4 regions of the Streptomyces sp. 1222.5 genome follow, and region 2 is predicted to be linked to each of the others. Evidence: riboswitches for the same ligand, from Rfam matches in the RefSeq annotation. Region 2 holds a riboswitch; each other region holds the start of a gene.
The links. Region 2 has a riboswitch for cobalamin ahead of BLW57_RS06685 (CbtB domain-containing protein). Riboswitches for the same ligand answer to the same signal wherever they lie in the genome.
Positions count from the first base shown of each region.

Region 1: another riboswitch for cobalamin. It lies ahead of BLW57_RS02625 (Nickel transporter NicT); the one in region 2 lies ahead of BLW57_RS06685 (CbtB domain-containing protein).
Region 3: another riboswitch for cobalamin. It lies ahead of BLW57_RS26930 (prenyltransferase/squalene oxidase repeat-containing protein); the one in region 2 lies ahead of BLW57_RS06685 (CbtB domain-containing protein).
Region 4: another riboswitch for cobalamin. It lies ahead of BLW57_RS29735 (cobalamin biosynthesis protein); the one in region 2 lies ahead of BLW57_RS06685 (CbtB domain-containing protein).

Region 1 is NZ_FNSZ01000001.1:540,729-545,585, reverse strand. It holds gene BLW57_RS02645 (YoaK family protein) at 1-901, shown strand, start outside; gene BLW57_RS02640 (YciI family protein) at 1,060-1,467, shown strand; gene BLW57_RS02635 (RNA polymerase sigma factor) at 1,475-2,620, shown strand; gene BLW57_RS02630 (ArsR/SmtB family transcription factor) at 2,702-3,097, opposite strand; cobalamin riboswitch at 3,177-3,365, shown strand; gene BLW57_RS02625 (Nickel transporter NicT) at 3,392-4,501, shown strand; gene BLW57_RS02620 (hypothetical protein) at 4,645-4,857, shown strand, end outside.
Region 2 is NZ_FNSZ01000001.1:1,471,951-1,476,807, reverse strand. It holds gene BLW57_RS06700 (glycoside hydrolase family 65 protein) at 1-1,428, shown strand, start outside; gene BLW57_RS06695 (hypothetical protein) at 1,565-1,768, shown strand; gene BLW57_RS06690 (hypothetical protein) at 1,838-2,317, shown strand; cobalamin riboswitch at 2,421-2,566, shown strand; gene BLW57_RS06685 (CbtB domain-containing protein) at 2,603-2,824, shown strand; gene BLW57_RS06680 (CbtA family protein) at 2,845-3,597, shown strand; gene BLW57_RS06675 (histidine phosphatase family protein) at 3,711-4,301, opposite strand; gene BLW57_RS06670 (catalase) at 4,615-4,857, shown strand, end outside.
Region 3 is NZ_FNSZ01000001.1:5,974,408-5,979,264, reverse strand. It holds gene BLW57_RS26940 (MBL fold metallo-hydrolase) at 172-1,200, shown strand; gene BLW57_RS26935 (transcriptional regulator) at 1,250-1,843, opposite strand; cobalamin riboswitch at 2,246-2,374, shown strand; gene BLW57_RS26930 (prenyltransferase/squalene oxidase repeat-containing protein) at 2,489-3,700, shown strand; gene BLW57_RS26925 (SCO2322 family protein) at 3,697-4,359, shown strand; gene BLW57_RS26920 (CbiQ family ECF transporter T component) at 4,391-4,857, shown strand, end outside.
Region 4 is NZ_FNSZ01000001.1:6,580,372-6,585,228, reverse strand. It holds gene BLW57_RS29745 (inorganic phosphate transporter) at 1-1,196, shown strand, start outside; gene BLW57_RS29740 (hypothetical protein) at 1,231-1,458, shown strand; cobalamin riboswitch at 1,603-1,744, shown strand; gene BLW57_RS29735 (cobalamin biosynthesis protein) at 1,846-2,790, shown strand; gene BLW57_RS29730 (cobyric acid synthase) at 2,787-4,295, shown strand; gene cobN (cobaltochelatase subunit CobN) at 4,292-4,857, shown strand, end outside.

The DNA.
Region 1 (4,857 bases), 930 kb from region 2:
CCCGCCCGCCACCGGTGCCACGGAGCCGGGCGCCGCCGCGGGGTCCGACGGCGCCATGGGGCGACGCCCGGTCGAGCAGTCGGGTCCTGCCGCGACCGGGACCGATGGTGCCGCGGGGCGTGGCGCTGCAACCGGGCCGAGCCCGGTCGCCCGGCCGGCCGGTGGTGCCGCGGGCCCCGGTGCCATAGGGCCGGGTGCGGCCGGAGAGGTGCTGCCGACGGACCGGTCCGTACGGCTGGGCATCCTGCTGGCGCTGGTCGGCGGGGGACTGGACGCCTACACCTTCATCAGCCGTGGCGGGGTGTTCGCCAACGCGCAGACCGGCAACGTGGTCCTGATGGGCGTGGCGGCCGCGCAGCGGCACTGGTGGGAGGCGCTGGGCCACCTCCCGGCGGTCGTCGCCTTCCTCGCCGGTGTCCTGGTCGCCGAAACGCTGCGGCGGCCGAGGGTGGCGGCGTTCCTGCGCCGGCCGGCCTGCGTGGCGATGGTGCTGGAGTGCGTGGTGCTGGCGGTGGTCGGACTCATCCCCGCGAGCGCGCCGGACGCCCTGGTCACGGTCCTGATCGCGTTCATGGCGTCGGTCCAGATGTCCACCTTCCGCACCCTGGTCGACACGGTCTACAACAGCACGATGACGACCGGGAACCTCCGCTCGGCCATGCAGAACGCCTACGAAGCGGTGGTCGGCCGGAGCGCGGACGCCCGGCGCCGGGCACGCCACTTCGCGGCCGTCGTGCTGGCCTTCCTCGCGGGGGCGTTCGGCGGGGGCTGGCTGACGTTCCAATGGGGTGTGCACGCGGTGTGGGCGGCCTGCGTGGTGCTGGCGGCCGGCCTGGCCCTGTTCGTGCACGACGAACGCATGGCACGCAGACTCCCCGAGGCCGGCAGCCCGGGCGGCTGAGGCACGGCCGAGCCGACGTGCGGGAAGTCCGTTCGGGCAAGGGCGTCGCACCCGGCTTGAAAAACTTCCGGCGGCGATGTCGAGATCGCGTGACCCGCTCCGTCTCCGGGGTGAAGGCGGCCACAATGGGCCGCACGAGATTCGAGGAGAAGGTCACCATGGCGAAGTATCTGCTGCTGAAGCACTACCGGGGCGCGCCGGCCCCTGCCAACTGCGTGCCCGTGGACCAGTGGACGCAGGACGAGATCACGGCGCACGTGCAGTACATGCGCGACTTCGCGGCGCGGCTGGAGAAGACCGGGGAGTTCGTCGACGGCCAGGCGCTGGCCCCGGAGGGGACGTGGGTCCGGTACGACGGTGAGGGGCGCCCGCCGGTCACCGACGGCCCGTTCGCGGAGACCAAGGACCTGATCGCCGGCTGGATGGTCATCGACGTCGACACCTACGAGCGGGCGGTCGAGCTGGCGGGCGAACTGTCGGCCGCGCCGGGCGCGGGCGGCGAGCCGATCCACGAGTGGCTGGAGCTGCGCCCGTTCCTCGCCGAGCCGCCGACCGTCACGGAGTGACCCGGCCGTGGACGAGGTGCTGCTGCGAAGTCTGACGCCCGGCGTGCTCGCCGTCATGGTGGCGCGGGGCGCGGACTTCGCCGCGGCCGAGGACGCCGTACAGGACGCGCTGCTGGAAGCGGTGCGCGTGTGGCCGGCCGATCCGCCGCGGGATGCGAAGGGCTGGCTGGTGACCGTGGCCTGGCGCCGGTACCTCGACGCGGTGCGGGCGGATGCCGCCCGCCGCCGGCGGGAGGACCGTGTCGACCAGGAGCCGCCACCGGCGCCCTCGCCCGCGGTGGACGACACGCTCCAGCTGTACTTCCTGTGCGCACACCCCTCGCTCACGCCGTCGTCGGCGGTGGCACTGACGCTCCGCGCGGTGGGCGGGCTGACCACCCGGCAGATCGCCCGGGCGTACCTGGTGCCCGAGGCGACCATGGCCCAGCGCATCAGCCGGGCCAAGCGCACCGTCTCGGGCGTGCGGCTGGACCGGCCGGGCGACGTCGCCACCGTGTTGCGCGTGCTGTACCTGATCTTCAACGAGGGGTACGGCGGTGATGTCGACCTCGCCGCGGAGGCGATCCGGCTCACCCGGCAGCTCGCGGCCGGGATCGACCACCCGGAGGTGGCGGGGCTGCTCGCGCTGATGCTGCTGCATCATGCCCGGCGGCCCGCCCGGACCGGGCCGGACGGCAGCCTGGTGCCGCTCGCCGAGCAGGACCGCGGCCGCTGGGACACGAAGGCGATCGCCGAGGGCATCACCCTCTTGCAGGCGGCTCTGTCGAGGGACCGGCTGGGCGAGTTCCAGGCCCAGGCGGCCGTCGCCGCCCTGCACGCGGACGCGCAGCGTGCGGAGGACACGGACTGGGTGCAGATCGTCGAGTGGTACGACGAGTTGGTACGCCTCACCGACAGCCCCGTCGTCCGGCTCAACCGCGCCGTCGCCGTCGGCGAGGCGGACGGCCCGCGTGCCGGGCTCGCCGCGCTGGCGGAACTGGACGCGTCGCTGCCCCGCCATTCGGCCGTGTCGGCGTACCTGCACGAGCGCGACGGGGATGTGGTGACGGCCGCCCGCCTGTACGCCGAGGCGGCGCACAAGGCTCCCAACCTGGCGGAACGCGACCACCTGACGCGACAGGCCGCCCGGCTCAACGCCCGCGCCCGCGGCTGAGGGCTCCGGCCGACACCGGCCCGGATGCCGACGCGGCGCGGTACCGCGGTCGCTCCCCGGTGCGCAGCCGCGTTCGGTGCCCTACTCCTCGGACCGGTGGGGCCGTACGCGGACGTCGCCGGTGTCGGCGGACTTGCAGTGCTCCAGCAGCGCGGCCGTCGGCCCGTCGACGAGGTGGTAGCGCACGATCCGGCCGTCCTTGCGGCCTTCGACCACTCCCGCGGCCCGCAGCAGGCGCAGTGCCTGGGAGACGGTGGTGTCGCGCATTCCGGTGGCCACGGCCAGGTCGGAGACGGCGATGGGACCGGCCTCGTGGACGGCGAGCAGCAGGGACAGCCGCCCGGGATCGGAGAGCAGGGAGAAGCGGTCGGCCCAGGTGCGCACCCGCTCGGGCTCGCCGACGGCGGCGATGGCGTCACAGACCCGGTGGCCGTCGATGGTGCGCCGCCCGGCACGGTCCGCGGGGACGAGATGCATGCCGCCATCATCGCAGCCCCGGACGATCGGCTCCATACCTGCGCAGTTGTGCAATCTTGCAGCCGACGACCTCGGCCTTCTAGGGTGGGCGGGCCGTGGTGTTCGGGAAGACCGGTGACAGCCCTCAGGGGCTCAGTCCGGAGCGGCCCTCGCCACTGTGATCGGGGAGTTCCCGCCCCACGTATGCCACTGGCCGCACGGCCGGGAAGGCAGGGGCGGGCGCGTCGACCCGTCAGCCAGGAGACCGGCCACGGCATCACGAAGCTGATCCACGAGGTGCTGGAGCGTGACCGCATGACCGTGTCCCAAGGCGTGCCCGAAACCGACGCCGAACCGTCCTTCCGCTGGCGTCGCGAGGACACCGTCCGCACCGCGGGACTCCTGGCCGTGATCGTGGCACTGCACGTGGTCGCCTTCGGGATCCTCTTCCTGCTGGTGATACCGCATCACTACGAGGTCGGCACCAAGGCGTTCGGGGTCGGGCTGGGCGTCACCGCCTACACGCTCGGCATGCGGCACGCCTTCGACGCCGACCACATCGCCGCGATCGACAACACCACCCGCAAGCTGATGGCAGACGGCAAGCGGCCCGTCTCCGTGGGCTTCTGGTTCGCCCTCGGGCACTCCAGCGTCGTGGTCGCCATGGCCGCCCTGGTCGCCGGCGGTGCGAAGCTCGCCGGCACCTTGATGAACGACGGCTCCCGTACCCACCAGGTCCTGGGCACCGTGGGCACCACGGTCTCGGGGTCCTTCCTGTACCTCATCGCCGCGCTCAACCTCGTGGCCCTGTTCGGCATCCTGCGGGTCTTCCGGGCCATGCGCGCCGGCCAGTACGACGAGGCCGAGCTGGAGGCGCACCTCGACTCGCGCGGGTTCATGAACCGCATCCTGGGACGGCTCACCAGGTCCATCCGCCGCCCGGGCCAGATGTTCCCCCTCGGCTTCCTCTTCGGGATCGGCTTCGACACCACGACCGAGGTCCTGCTCCTCGCGCTGGCCGGCAACGGCGCCGCCGCCGGGCTGCCCTGGTACGCGGTGCTGTGCCTGCCCCTGCTGTTCGCCGCCGGCATGAGCCTGTTCGACACCCTCGACGGCACGTTCATGAACTTCGCCTACCAGTGGGCGTTCTCGAACCCCGTCCGCAAGGTGTTCTACAACCTCACGATCACCGGCCTGTCCATCGCCGTCGCGTTCTTCGTCGGCACCATCGAACTGGTCGGCGTCCTGCACGACAAGCTCGGCCTGAGCGACGGCGTCACCGGCTGGATCGCGGGGCTCGACCTGGACAGCGTCGGCTACGTCATCGTCGGTCTGTTCGTGGTCGTCTGGGCGGTCGCCATCGCCTACTGGCGCCTGGCCAGGATCGAGGAACGCTGGAACACCCGCTCCGCCGACACCGGCTGACGTCGAGCTCCGCACGGGTCCGCCATGTGGCCTACGCCATCGTCCCGTGCGGGAACTCCGCCACCGATCCGTCCGACTGCTGGAGCGGTACGGCTGCGATCTCTTGCGCCGTACGACGGTTCGAGCGACCAGAAAGGTCGAGCATGGCCGAGTCCCGACACCCCTTCCGCAGAGCGGCCGCGGTTCCCCGCACCTTGCTGCCCCCGCCCAGGCTCTGTGGCTTCCTGTTGCTGCTGGTGCTGGTCTTCTCGGCGGCGTACGCCGTGGGATCGGCCGCCGGGCCGGTGGCGCCGGGCATGCACGGCTCCGGAGGCGGCGGAGGCAGCGGAGGCGGCACGGGTGACATGCCCGGCATG
Region 2 (4,857 bases):
CTGCAGACCCTCTCCCCGCACACCGCCGACCTCGACGTCGGCGTCCCCGCGCGCGGACTGCACGGCGAGGCCTACCGCGGGCACGTCTTCTGGGACGAACTCTTCGTCCTGCCCTACCTCAACCTGCACCTGCCCGAGGTCTCCCGCGCCCTGCTCCGCTACCGCCACCGCCGGCTGGCCGCCGCCTGCCACGCCGCCCACGAACTCGGCCGGCGCGGCGCGCGGTACCCCTGGCAGAGCGGCAGCGACGGCCGCGAGGAGAGCCAGCAGCTCCACCTCAACCCGCGCTCCGGGCGCTGGCTGCCCGACCACTCCCGGCTCCAGCACCACGTGGGCTCGGCGGTCGCGTACAACGTGTGGCAGTACTGGGAGGCGACCGGCGACCTCGACTTCCTGCACGGCGAGGGCGCCGAGATGCTGCTCCAGATCGCCCGCTTCTGGGCGGACTCCGCCGGCTACGACCCCCACCTCGGCCGGCACCGCATCCGTGGCGTGGTCGGCCCCGACGAGTACCACGACGCCTACCCCGGTGCGGGCCGGCCGGGCCTGGACGACAACGCGTACACCAACGTCACCGCCGCCTGGGTGCTCACCCGCGCGCTGGAGCTGCTGCGCGCCCTGCCCGAGCCGCGCCGCCGCGAACTCACCGAGGCCGTCGGACTGGCCGAGGACGAGCCCGCCCGCTGGGAGGAGGTCTCCCGCACCCTGCACGTCCCCTTCCACGACGGGGTGATCAGCCAGTTCGAGGGGTACGCCGGCCTCGCCGAGCTGGACTGGGACGGCTACCGGAAACGGTACGGCGACATCCGCCGCCTGGACCGGATCCTGGAGGCCGAGGGGGACACCGTCAACCGGTACAAGGCGTCCAAGCAGGCCGACGTGCTGATGCTCGGCTACCTCTTCGCCCTGCCCGAACTGCGGTCCCTGTTCGACCGGTTGGGCTACCCGCTGGACGAGCGGACCTGGACCGCGACCGTCGACCACTACCTGCACCGCACCAGTCACGGCTCCACCCTCAGCGGCCTGGTCCTCGGCTGGATCCTGGCCCGGGCCCGCCGGACCGACGCCTGGGCCTTCGTCCAGGAGGCGCTGCGCGGCGACATCGCCGACCTCCAGGGCGGCACCACCGGGGAGGGCATCCACCTCGGCGCGATGGCCGGCACGCTCGACCTCGTCCAGCGCGGGCTGACCGGCCTGGAGACCCGGGGCGGCGCCCTGCGCCTCGACCCCGTCCCGCTGCCCGAACTCTCCTCCTACGGCTTCGCCATCCGCTACCACGGCCACTGGGGCGTCCACCTGCGCCTGCGCAGCGGCCTGCTGGAGATCGCCGTACCGGCCTCCGGCCGCGGCCCCATCGACCTCCGCCTGCGGGACCTGGCGGTGGGAGTACGGCCGGGGGAGACGGCCCGACTGGTGCTCCCGGAGTAGTCCCTCAGCTCACCCAGATCTTGCGTGTCTCCCCGTCGTATCCGGCGGCGACGCAGTGCCGCGGTGCGCCGCAGGCGAAGCTGAGGACGCCGGCGCCGTCGGGGTGCTGTGCGGGCAGTGACGTGCGCTTCCAGCTGTGCCCGTCGCCGGTGACCGTGACGTTCCGGCCCCCGGCCGGGCGGCGGCGCTCTGCGGCAACACCATGACGGTCAGCACGGCGAAGACGCAGACGACCGCGTACCACGCTCTCGCACCCAACGCTGCCCCCCGGTTCGGGTCGGATGTGGACAAGTGGGCCGAGAGCAGCGGGACGTCGGGCGACCTGGGCGCCAATCTGTGAAGGAACACCGGAACTCGTGCGGATATCCTCTGTACATGGTCAGGTTGCTGTGAGGTGTGGATCCACCGCATGAGAAGACGAAACCTCTGGGCGACGGCCGTGGCCCCGGCCGTCCTGGCGACGACGGTGCTCACCTGGTGGCTGGTCCGTGATCCCGCCCCGTACGCCCTGAGCGGCGGACCGGCGGTGCACCTCACCGTGCGTCCCGAGAAGTCCGGCCATCCGGACGCCGGGGAGGTCGCGGACGAGGCCCGACTGCTCCTCGAGGTGTACGTCCAGCGACTGAGGGCCGGTGACGCCGACGGCCTGGCCGACCTGGGCGCACCCTGGTACACCGGACGCGACCGGGCCGCGCGCGACCTGATCGACCGCTACCGCGCGCACGCCGGCGGAGCGGCCGAAGCGATCGTGCGGGACCCGGCCGTACCGTACCTGGCCGGTGTGGAACTCCGCTTCGGCGACGGCCGGCGGCAGACGCTCGGGCTCAGCCGCGACCGCGACGACGTGTGGTGGCTGCAGCTGGGAGCCGGCGACCCCGTGGCGCCGTAAACCCGCCGGACGGAGCGGCCGCCTCACGGCTTCCCCGTGGCACCCGGACCTGACGTGCCGTCACGAGAGGAAGATCACGGCGGTGGACGCGGTCTTGGCCGCGCACGCGTCTCGCGGTACGGTCTGTCCGATATCGACGACGGCGAGACGGAAGCCGGTGGGAATCCGGCACGGTCGCGCCACTGTATGCGGGGCACCCCTCGGGGTGGTCCGCCGAGTCAGACCCGTGGCCGTCGTCCTGTGCACCACCGAGATGGGACGCGAACTCCCAGAGGAGGCCCTGCCATGGCGCAGACCGTCGCCCAGCCGACTGCCGACACCCCCGCCGTTCCCGCCACGCTGCCGCTGAAGGCGATAGCCCCCTGGGCGGTCTTCTTCGGCGTCCTGATGCTTGTCCTGCTCTACTTCGTCGGCGCCGAGCAGGGCGCCACGTCCGTGTTCAACGGCACCGACGTCCACGAGTGGGTGCACGATGCCCGCCACCTGCTCGGCTTCCCCTGCCACTGACGCGAGGGACGCCGCGCACCATGAACTCCGCAACGGTAAGAAACCTCCTCGTGCGGGGCATGCTCGCCGGCCTCGTGGCCGGCGTGCTCGCCCTCGTCGTGGCCTACCTCCTCGGTGAGCCGAGCGTCGACCAGGCGATCGCCTTCGAGGACGCCCACTCCCACGAGCACGAGATGGAAGTCGTCTCCCGCTCCCTGCAGTCCACCGCCGGCCTCGCCACGGGCGTTCTCGTCTACGGGGTCGCCTTCGGCGGCATCGCCGCGCTCGCGTACTCCTTCGCGCTCGGCCGTGTCGGCCGTTTCAGCCCGCGGGCGACCGCGCTGCTGCTGTCAGGCTGCGCGCTGGTCGCCGTGTACGTCGTGCCGTTCCTGAAGTACCCGGCCAACCCGCCGTCCGTCGGTCAGCCCGAGACCATCGGCAAGCGGACCACCCTGTTCTTCCTGATGATGGCCCTCAGCGTGCTCCTCGCGGTGGGCGCCACCATCCTCGGCAAGCGTCTCGCGCCCCGTCTGGGCAACTGGTGGGCGACCGTCGTCGCGGTGGCCGCCTTCGTCGTCGTCATCGGGCTCGCCTACGCCTTCCTGCCCGCCGTCAACGAGCTGCCCGCGCACTTCCCGGCCCGCCTGTTGTGGCGGTTCCGGCTCTCCACCCTGGCCATCCAGACCGTCCTGTGGGTCGGATTCGGTCTGCTCTTCGGCGAGTTGGCCGAGCGGCAGCTGAACCCCCGGCCGGCCAGGGCATCTTCCGGACGGACGGTTCCCGCCCCGCACTGACGGTCACGGGACACCGGGCGCCCCTTCGGAACGGGCGTTCGCGCCGCGCGGTGGTGACGCTGCCGCGCCGGCGCCGGGTAGGCGGCCTCCTGAGCCATGGCGACCGCCCCGGCTCAGGAGGCGGCGGCCGCGTCCCGTCCGGCCAGCGGCTGACCGAGCCGCAGATTCCACCGTCCGGCCCGGCCGCTCAGTTCCGTCGCCGTCAACGGCGGCACGTCCAGCCGCCAGAAGGCGGCCGCAGGCAGACCGAGGACGTGCACGACCGCGGCCCGCACGACCTCCGGCTCGACCACGGCGAGGGTGCGGCCGTCCGTGCCCTGTACGGCGTCCAGCCACCGCCCGACCCGCTCGCACAGCTCCCGCACCGACTCGCCGCCGTGGGGCGCGGATCCGGCGTCGGTGAGCCAGCGGCCCACGGCCTCCGGCTCGGCGGCCCCGACCTCCTCCAGGGTGCGGCCTCGCCAGCGGCCCGCGTCCAGACCGGCCGGCGCCGAGTCCCGCGCACCGACGAGGCCCAGCGCCTCGGCCGTCTCCCGGCAGCGCACGCTCGGTGAGGTCAGCACCCGGCCGGGGGCGCGCAGGCACCCGGCGGCGGAGCGGGCGCGGGCCGCCCCGGCCTCGTCGAGCGAGTCGCCGTCGTCGAAGCGGGCCCGCCGCATCGACGGGCTCGTCGCGGGCGAGACGAGGGTGACGCGGCTGGTCACGTGCTTGTTCCTCCTGCTGCTGTCCCGGGTTCGTGCGCCGGGGCCGGGGCCGGGTACCGGGAGCGGCCCGGCGGTACGGCCGCGAACCTAACACCCGCCCCGAGACGGCAGGCACCTCGTCCCGCGACCCGCGGTACAACACGACGAGGGTGTTTAGCCCGCTCCCCGTGGGTCACGCGATTCGGGAAACCCGGTGCCGGCCGGGACCGCCCCCGCGCGTGCGCGGGTAGGAGGCGAGTGCCGCCCCCGCTGGCGGTAGACCGGTGCCCAGGAGCCGCTGCGCCGCCGTCGGCGCACGACGAAAGGCAGCCTCATGACGGAGATCCGCCCCGCCACCACCTCCGACTCGGGCGCACCGGTGGAGAGCGACGAACACTCGCTCACCGTCGGCCCCGGAGGACCGATCCTGCTCCAGGACGCGTATCTGATCGAGCAGATGGCGCAGTTCAACCGGGAGAGGATTCCCGAGCGCCAGCCGCACGCCAAGGGAAGCGGCGCCTTCGGCCATTTCGAGGTGACCCACGACGTCAGCGCCTACACCAGGGCGGCGGTCTTC
Region 3 (4,857 bases), 4.5 Mb from region 2:
CTCTCCCCAGATACGCCCATATGGGATGTTTCCACTCTAATGGGCCGAAAGCGTGACGCAAATCGGGGTGCCCGCCCGCACGTCCCCTATGCCGCCCCTAACTGACGTTGCGTCAGGTCTGGTTATAGTGAACAGGATCGAAAGGCTGCGGGCGGTGGGCGGAGGAGCCTGATGACGAAGACGTTCGATCACGGCGGGGGCGTACGGTCCCTTCAGGTCCCCATCCCTGACAACCCCCTCGGCCACACGCTGGTGTACGTCGTGGACACCGGCCGGGGACCGGTGCTGGTCGACACCGGCTGGGACGATCCGGCGTCCTGGGACGTGCTCGCGGCGGGCCTGGCGGCCTGCGGCACGGCGGTGTCCGAGGTGTACGGCGTGGTCGTCACCCATCACCACCCCGACCACCACGGGCTGTCCGCGCGAGTGCGCGAGGCGTCCGGCGCCTGGGTGGCGATGCACGAGGCCGACGCGGCGATCGTCCGTCGGGCCCGGGAGACCCGGCCCGAGCGCTGGTACGCGTACATGGCGGACAAGCTCGCGGCGGCCGGGGCACCCGAGGAGCACATCGCCCCGTTGCGGGCCGCCCGGGGCCGCCGTACCCTGCCCGGTCTCTCCCCCGCCCTGCCGGACCGGGACGTCGCGCCCGGCGAACTCCTCGACCTGCCCGGCCGCCGGCTGCGCGCCGTCTGGACCCCGGGACACACCCCCGGCCACGTCTGCCTGCATCTGGAGGAGGACCATCCCGCGCGACGCGCGGGTCGCGGGCGCCTGTTCAGCGGCGACCACCTATTGCCGGAGATCACCCCGCACATCGGCCTGTACGAGGACCCCGACGACGCCACGGTGACCGACCCGCTCGGCGACTACCTCGACTCCCTGGAGCGGGTGGGCCGGCTCACCCCGGCCGAGGTGCTCCCCGCCCACCAGTACGCGTTCACCGACGCGCCCGCCCGGGTACGGCAGTTGCTCGAGCACCACGAGCAGCGGCTGGCCGGGCTGCTCGCGCTGCTCCGCGAGCCCCTCACACCCTGGCAGCTCGCGGAGCGCATGGAGTGGAACCGCCCCTGGGCCGACATCCCCTACGGCTCCCGGAACATCGCCGTCTCCGAGGCCGAGTCCCATCTGCGCCGCCTGGTGAAGCAGGGGCGGGCCGAACCGCTCGCCGGGAGCGAGCCGGTGGCGTACGTGGCCGTGTGAGCGACGTGCGCCGTGGCGGGACCGTCCCGCCCCCGTCCTGGACGCGGGGTCAGGTACGCCCGGCGTCCTCCACCCGCTCCGCGGAGATGATCATCTCGGCCAGGTCGGCGAGGGTGGCGAGCTGGTGGGCGTTCATCTGCGGGGCGCGGGCGGCGAGCCGGACCAGTCCGTTCTGGCGCAGCCGCAGCAGCGGGTCGGCCTCGGCCTCCAGGTTCTGCAGCACGGGCTGCAGCGCCTCGTGCAGCGCTTCCGGTTCGTCGGCGGTGAAGAACCCGGCGGGCAGGCCGAAGAAGCGGCGCAGCCGGTCGGTGTGCGCGAGGCTCGGCATCCCGCTCTTGCGCCACTCGCTCAGCCACTGCCGGCTGGTGCCGGCGATGGCGGCCAGCTCGCCCAGGGAGTACCGCTTTCCGTCGGGCCTCCGCCGGTTCTCGCGGATGAAGTCGAGGCGCTGGCGCACCCGTTGGGTCAGCATGGTCTCGGGAGCCCGGCCGCCGTCGAGGAGTTCGGCGACGACGGCGACGGGAACTCCGGTGCGGCGGGACAGATCGGCCACGTCGAGGGCCTCCGGCAGCCGACCCGGCCGGCCGGTCAACTCGCCGAGCCGGCGCAGGACATCGGCCAGGTCGGCGTACGCGTCACTCACCGAGTTCTCCCTGGGCTGTCGTCCGTTCGGTGTCGGGCTGACGCGAGGCTACCGGGTCGGTCGGTGACCGACCAGGGGTGACAGCGCTTCCTACCCAAAGGGGCAGCAATCGTTGACAGTTGCCGGAGCGGTGGGTGAGGATCACGGCACGGAGAGCGAGATGCGACCGCCCCGGGTGCCGGTCACGGGGGAGCGGCACCCGGGGTGCACCACACCCGATCGCCTCGGCCGTCCTCGGCGGCGGACCGGTCGACGACGCGCCGGCCGGCCCTCGCGGTCCCCGGCGCGGCACCCACGCGTCGTCGATCCCGTGCGCGTCGGCCGTACGGCCCGAGCCCGTCAAGAGCGTGACGCCGGTCACCGGGCCGGTGTGCCCACGGCCACCCCTCGGGCCGCGCGGGGCTGCCGGTAAAGTGGCGGAGTCGTCATCACACCCGTACGGGGGGAAGCCGGTGCAATTCCGGCGCTGACCCGCAACCGTGAGCCGCCCGGCGGGCGGTGAGCCGGACCGCCCCGGGCGGGACGTTGACCGGCTCACGTGCGTCGGCGGCCCGCCGCGCACGGCACCGTCGAGGTACACGGGGCCGAGCCGCCCGGGTGTTCCCGTGCGCTGCAGGCTCCCCGCAGGAGAGGCAGTCGCCGACCATGAACGTTCGCCGCAGCGCCGCGGCTCTCGCCGCCATAGGCGTGCTGGCCGCCGCCGCGCCCGCCACGGCCGCCGACGCGTCCCCGTCCCCCAAGGTGGCGGTGCCGGACGGCCTGTACGGCAAGGCGGACCCGACGTACGACGGCGTGTGGCGGCAGTCGCTGACGCTGCTCGCCCAGCGCACCCTCGGCTACCGGCCGACCCCGAAGGCCGTGGACTGGCTCACCGGGCAGCAGTGCGCGAACGGCTCCTTCGCCGCCTTCCGTGCCGCGCCCGGCAAGGCCTGCGACGACAAGACGCAGGTGGACACCAACAGCACGGCGGCCGCCGTGCAGGCCCTGGCCGCCGTCGGCGGACACGACCGCGAGACCCGCAAGGCCCTGGTCTGGCTGACCACCGTGCAGAACAAGGACGGCGGCTGGGGGTACACGCCGGGCGGCCCGAGCGACACCAACTCCACCAGCGTCGTCATCGGCGCGTTCGCCGCGGTCGGCCAGGACGTCGCGAAGCTGCACAACAGGAGCAGGACCCCTTACGACCTGCTGGCCGCGCAGGCCGTCCCCTGCGACCAGGACGGCGGTGGCGCCCTCGCCTACCAGCCGGACAAGAAGGGCAAGCTGCTCGCCAACGCGGACGCGACGGCGGCCGGCCTGCTGGGCTCGCTCGGCAAGGGCTTCGCCGCGGAGGTGGGCAAGGCGCCCGCGAAGGACGACTGCGTCAAGGCCGCCCACCCCACCCCGGCCCAGCTCGCGGACAACGCGGGCGCCTACCTGGCATCGGCCGTCGCCGAGACCGGTCACCTGAAGTCGACCCTGCCCGGCGCCAAGGACCAGCCCGACTTCGGCAACACCGCGGACGCGGTCGTCGCGCTCGCCGCGGACGGCCGCACCGACCGGGCGAAGAAGGTGTACGCCTGGCTGGAGAAGAACGCCACCCAGTGGGCGGCGCAGAGCGGCCCGGCCGCGTACGCGCAGCTGATCCTCGCCGCGCACGCGGTGGGCGCGCAGCCGGACGACTTCGGCGGCACCAGCCTGGTCCGCTCCCTCAACGCCCAGGGCCCGGCCCCGCAGGCGGAGAAGGCCGCCGGGAAGAAGGCCGAGGCGTCCGACGACGACTCGAACACCGGCGTGTGGTGGATCGTCGGCGTCGGCCTCGTGGCGGGTATCGGCATCGGCTTCCTGCTCAGCGGCCGGAAGAAGAACCGGCCGTGACCCCCGTCCGCCGTGCCGCGACCCTGCTGGTCGCCGCGCTCGTCCTGCTGCTTCCCGCGACCGCGGCCCACGCCACCGGCTACCGCTACTGGTCGTTCTGGGAGCGCTCCGGCGGCCACTGGACGTACGCCACCCAGGGCCCGTCGATGGTGCGCCCGGACGACGGCGCGGTCCAGGGTTTCCGGTTCGCCGTGAGCGCGGACTCCGCGGACGCGACCCGGCCGCGCGGTACGGCGGACTTCACCACGATCTGCGCGGAAACGCCCGCGAAGGCGGGCACCAAGCGGGTGGCGCTGGTCCTCGACTTCGGCACGCCCGCCGACGCCCCGTCCGGCGAGCGGCCGCCCGCGCGCCGCACCGCGTGCGCCCGCCTCTCGCCGGACGCGACGAGCGCGGACGCGGTGGCCGCGGTCGCCAGACCCCTGCGCTACGACACCAACGCGCTGTTGTGCGCGATCGCCGGGTATCCGCACCAGGGGTGCGGGGAACAGGTGTCGGCGGACCGCGAGCCCGCGGCCGCCGCACCGGAGAAGCACGGGCCGGACGGCGGGTCCGGCGGTGGGCCGTCGCTGGGTCTGCCGGTCGGCGTGGGGGTGGTGGCCGTGCTGGCGGGCGCCGCGGTGTGGCAGGCGCGGCGGCGGCGCGATGACTCCGTGTAGCTGCGGGCCGTCCTGCGACAGCGGGTGCGCCGTGGCTGATCGCGCCGTTCCCCGTGCCGCCGGGAAGCCGAAGCCGCCGGCCACCGCACGGCACCGGTACCGGTCCCGGTTGCACCCCGGTGCCTGGTGGCTCTGGGCGCTCGCCCTCGGTACCGCCGCCACTCGCACCACCAACCCGCTCCTCCTCGCGCTCCTCGTCGCCGCCTCCGCCTACGTCGTGGCGACGCACCGCTCCTCGGCTCCCTGGGCCCGCTCCTACGCCGCGTTCGTCAGGCTCGGCCTCGCCGTCCTGCTGGTCCGCCTGCTCTTCGCGGTGGCCCTCGGCTCCCCCATCCCCGGCACGCACACCCTGTTCACCCTCCCCGAGATCCCGCTCCCCCACTGGGCGCAGGGCATCCGGCTGGGCGGCCGGGTCACCGCCGAGGCGCTCGTCTTCGCCGGCTACGACGGACTGAAGCTGGCCACCCTGCTGATCTGCGTGGGCGCGGCGAACGCCCT
Region 4 (4,857 bases), 5.1 Mb from region 2:
ACGACACCGCGAACGCGATGGCCACCACCATCTCGACAGGCGCTCTGAAGCCCAAGATCGCGGTGACCATGTCCGCCGCCCTCAACCTTGTGGGCGCATTCCTCTCCGTGGAGGTCGCGAACACGATCTCCAAGGGTCTCGTCGACGAGACCGGCATCCGTCCCGAGGTCATCTTCGCCGCCCTGGTCGGCGCGATCCTCTGGAATCTGCTGACCTGGCTGGTGGGCCTGCCGTCCAGTTCCTCGCACGCCCTGATGGGCGGCCTGATCGGCGCCACCGTCGCCTCGGCCGGCTTCGGCGCGGTCCACGGCGAGGTCCTGGTGACCAAGGTGCTGCTGCCCGCGGTCGCCGCGCCGATCGTGGCGGGCCTCGCGGCGATGCTGGCCACCCGCTTCTCGTACGGCATCGGCGGCAAGGCCGAGGCCGAGGCCACGCGCAAGGGCTACCGCGCCGGCCAGATCGCCTCCGCCGGCCTGGTCTCCCTCGCCCACGGCACCAACGACGCCCAGAAGACGATGGGCATCATCACCCTCGCGCTGATCGCGGGCGGTGCCATCTCCCCCGGCTCCAACCCTCCCACCTGGGTCATCCTCTCCGCGGGCCTGGCCATCGCGCTCGGCACCTACATCGGCGGCTGGCGCATCATCCGCACCATGGGCAAGGGCCTGACCGACCTGGAGCCGCGCCAGGGCTTCGCCGCCCAGACCAGCGCCGCGACCGCCATCCTGGCCTCCTCCCACCTCGGCTTCTCCCTCTCCACCACCCACGTCGTCTCCGGCTCGGTGATGGGTGCGGGTCTGGGCCGCAAGGGCGGTGTGGTCCGCTGGTCCACCGCGACCCGTATGTTCGTCGCCTGGGCGCTGACCCTGCCGGCCGCCGCGCTGGTCGGCGCGGGCGCCGAGTCCGTCACGGACCTGGGTGACTGGGGCACCGCCGTCGTCGCGGTCTTCCTGGTCTCCGCCAGCGCCGCGATCTGGAAGCTCTCCCGCCGCGAGGTCGTCGACCACACCAACGTCGTCACCGAGACCGAGGAGCCGGCCGGCGTGGTGACCACCGCCATCGCCGCCGTGATCCCGCCGCCCGCGGGCACGGTCGCCGAGGACCCGGCCGTCGCCTTCCCGCACCAGTCCACCGGCCGGGGCCGGGTCGCCGACCCCGCCGCCGCCCCGGCCACCCCGCCGGCCGCCACCGTCTGACCCCGGCACCCCGGTTACTGAAGGAAGCATCCCCATGAAGATCGACTGGGCGGCCCTCGGCTCCGTCTTCGGCGTCAGCCTCGTGGTCACGGTGGGCCTGGTGGCCCTGTTCACCCTCGGTATCAAGGGCCTGGCCCGGCGCGAACAGGCCGCGGCCCAGGGCGACTCCGCCGCCCTCGCCGTCACCGGCGCGTACGTCTGCTTCGCCGCCTGCGCGGCCGCGGTGGCGTACGGCATGTATCTCATCGTCGCCAAGGCCTGACCCGGCGTCCGCCGCACGGCGGACGCGAACGAGCACCGCAGAGGCTCCCCTCCCCGCCCGGGAGGGGAGCCTTCGGCATGCTCGCCCGCCCCACGATGTGGGGATCGGCACACTCTCCCCACGCAGGTCAAAGGCAAGTTGACGGCCCTTCCGGGCGCGTGGTGGACTGCCCAGGCCATGTACGGCGGCAAGAGAGGAAGCCGGTGCGAATCCGGCGCGGTCCCGCCACTGTGACCGGGGAAGAACCCCCGGGAGCCAGGAACTCTCACCGCCGGATCAGTCGAACCAGGGCGCGGACACCCTGAGTGAGGACACGTATCGCCATGCTCGGCTGCCGATCGAGGACCAGTACCAGACCTGCCCCTGTGCCCACGGCCGGCTGAGCCGATGGGTGCCGATCGCTCCTACGCGTACGGCGCCGCCGCCGGCCTTCTCGGTGACCTGCTCCTCGGCGATCCCCGCCGCGGGCATCCCGTCGCCGCGTTCGGACGGGCGGCCGGGGCCGTGGAGAGCGCGTTGTGGCACGACCACCGCGGCTGGGGGACGCTGCACACCACCGTGTGCGCCGGTGGCGCCGTGGCCCTGGGCGCGCTGGCCGCACGCGCCGTACGCCCCTCCTTCGTCGCCTCCGCCGCGCTGACCGCCGCCGCCACCTGGTCGGTCGCCGGCGGGACTTCGCTCGCCCGGGAGGCCCGCGTCATCGGACGTGCCCTGAAGACCGGGGACGTCGACGCGGCCCGCGCGCGGCTGCCCCATCTGTGCGGCCGGGACCCGCAGGCCCTGGACGCCGACGGGATCGCCCGGGCCGTGGTCGAGTCCGTCGCCGAGAACACGTCCGACGCCGTGGTGGGCGCCCTGGTGTGGGGAGCCGTCGCCGGAGTGCCGGGACTGCTCGGCTTCCGGGCGGTCAACACCCTGGACGCGATGGTGGGTCACAAGTCGCCCCGGTACCGGCGCTACGGCTGGGCCTCCGCCCGCCTGGACGACCTCGCCGGCTGGCCGGGGGCGCGGCTGACCGCCGTACTCGCCGCCGCGGCCGGCCCCGATCCGCGCGGTGCCCTGCGCGCTTGGAAGGCCGACGCGCACCGGCATCCGAGCCCCAACGCCGGGCCCGTGGAGGCCTCGTTCGCGGGCGCCCTCGGAGTGCGCCTGGGCGGGACGCTCTCCTACGGCGGGCGGGTCGAGCACCGCCCGGTGCTCAACGGCCGGACCGGGCGCGCCGTCCGGGCCACCGACATCGACCGGGCCGTACGGCTCTCCCGCCGCGTCGGCCTGCTCGCGCTCGGCTTCACCGTCGCCGCGCGCCGAATCGTGAAGGGACGTGGGAAGTGAACGGGGGTCTCCTCGTCGCCGGCACCACCTCCGACGCCGGCAAGAGCGTCGTGACGGCCGGGATCTGCCGGTGGCTGGTGCGCCAGGGGGTGAAGGTCGCGCCGTTCAAGGCGCAGAACATGTCCCTCAACTCCTTCGTGACCCGTGAGGGTGCGGAGATCGGGCGGGCGCAGGCCATGCAGGCGCAGGCGTGCCGGATCGAGCCGACCGCGCGGATGAACCCGGTGCTGCTGAAGCCGGGCGGCGAGCAGAGCAGCCAGGTGGTGCTGCTGGGCAGGCCGGTGGGCGAGATGAGCGCGCGCGGCTACCACGGCGGGCGCCAGCAGCGGCTGCTGGGCACGGTGCTGGACTGCCTGGCCGAGTTGCGGGGCACGTATGACGCGGTGATCTGTGAGGGGGCGGGCAGCCCGGCCGAGATCAACCTGCGGCGGACCGACATCGTCAACATGGGCGTCGCGCGGGGCGCCCGGCTGCCCGTGCTGGTGGTGGGGGACATCGACCGGGGAGGCGTCTTCGCCTCCTTCTTCGGCACCGTCGCCCTGCTCTCCCCCGAGGACCAGCAGTTGGTCGCCGGGTTCCTGGTGAACAAGTTCCGGGGCGATGTCAGCCTGCTGGAGCCGGGGTTGGACATGCTGCACGGCCTCACCGGGCGGCGCACCTACGGCGTCCTGCCGTACCGGCACGGCCTAGGCATCGACGAGGAGGACGGGCTGCGCGTCTCGCTGCGCGGCACGGTCCGGGAGTCCACCGTCGCTGCCCCGGTCGGCGAGGACGTGCTGCGGGTCGCCGTGTGCGCGATCCCACTGATGTCCAACTTCACCGACGTGGACGCGCTCGCCGCCGAACCGGGTGTCGTGGTGCGGTTCGTGGACCGCCCGGAGGAGCTGGCGGACGCCGACCTCGTGGTGGTCCCGGGCACGCGCGGGACCGTACGGGCGCTCCAGTGGCTGCGGGAGCGCGGGCTCGCGCGGGCGCTCGCCAGGAGGGCCGCCGAGGGGCGTCCGGTCCTCGGCATCTGCGGTGGCTTCCAGATCCTCGGCGAGCACATCGAGGACGAGGTCGAGTCGCGCGCCGGGGAGGTCCCCGGGCTCGGACTGCTGCCGGTGCGGGTGCGGTTCGCCCGCGAGAAGACGCTGACCCGGCCGGTCGGCGAGGCCCTCGGCGAACCGGTCGAGGGATACGAGATCCACCACGGGGTGGCCACCGTCGGCGGGGGCGAGCCCTTCCTGGACGGCTGCCGGGTCGGCCAGACGTGGGGCACGCACTGGCACGGTTCGCTGGAGTCGGACGGTTTCCGGCGGGCCTTCCTGCGGGAGGTGGCGGCCGCCGCGGGCCGCCGCTTCGTACCGGCGCCGGACGTTTCCTTCGCCGCGCTGCGCGAGGAGCAGCTCGACCGGCTCGGCGATCTGATCGAACAGCACGCGGACACGGACGCGCTCCTTCGGCTCATCGAGTCGGGCGCGCCGCAAGGACTGCCTTTCATTCCACCGGGAGCGCCCGCATGAGCACAGTGTTGTTGTTGTCGACCGCCGACACGGACCTGCTGGCCGCCCGCGCCTGCGGCGCCGGGTACCGGATCGGCAACCCCACCCGGGTCGACGTCGCCGCCGAACTGCCGGGCCTGGTCGAGGGCGCGGACATCGCCGTCGTCCGGCTGCTGGGCGGCAAGCGCGCGTGGGAGGACGGGCTGGCCGCGCTGAAGGCGACCGGCGTGCCGACCGTGCTGCTGGGTGGCGAGGCCGTGCCGGACGCCGAGCTGATGGCGGAGTCGTCCGTGCCGGCCGGTGTGGTGGCGGAGGCGCTGAAGTACCTGGTCGAGGGCGGCCCGGCGAACCTGCTGGAGCTGTCCCGGTTCCTGTCGGACACGGTGCTGCTGACCGGTGAGGGCTTCGAGGGCCCGCACAGCATGCCGGAGTACGGCGTGCACGGGGCGTACGAACTGCGCGCGGACCGGCCGACGGTGGGCGTGCTCTTCTACCGGGCGCACGAGCTGAGCGGCAACACCGGCTTCGTGGACACGCTGTGCGAGGCGATCGAGGCGAAGGGCGCCAACGCGCTGCCCGTGTA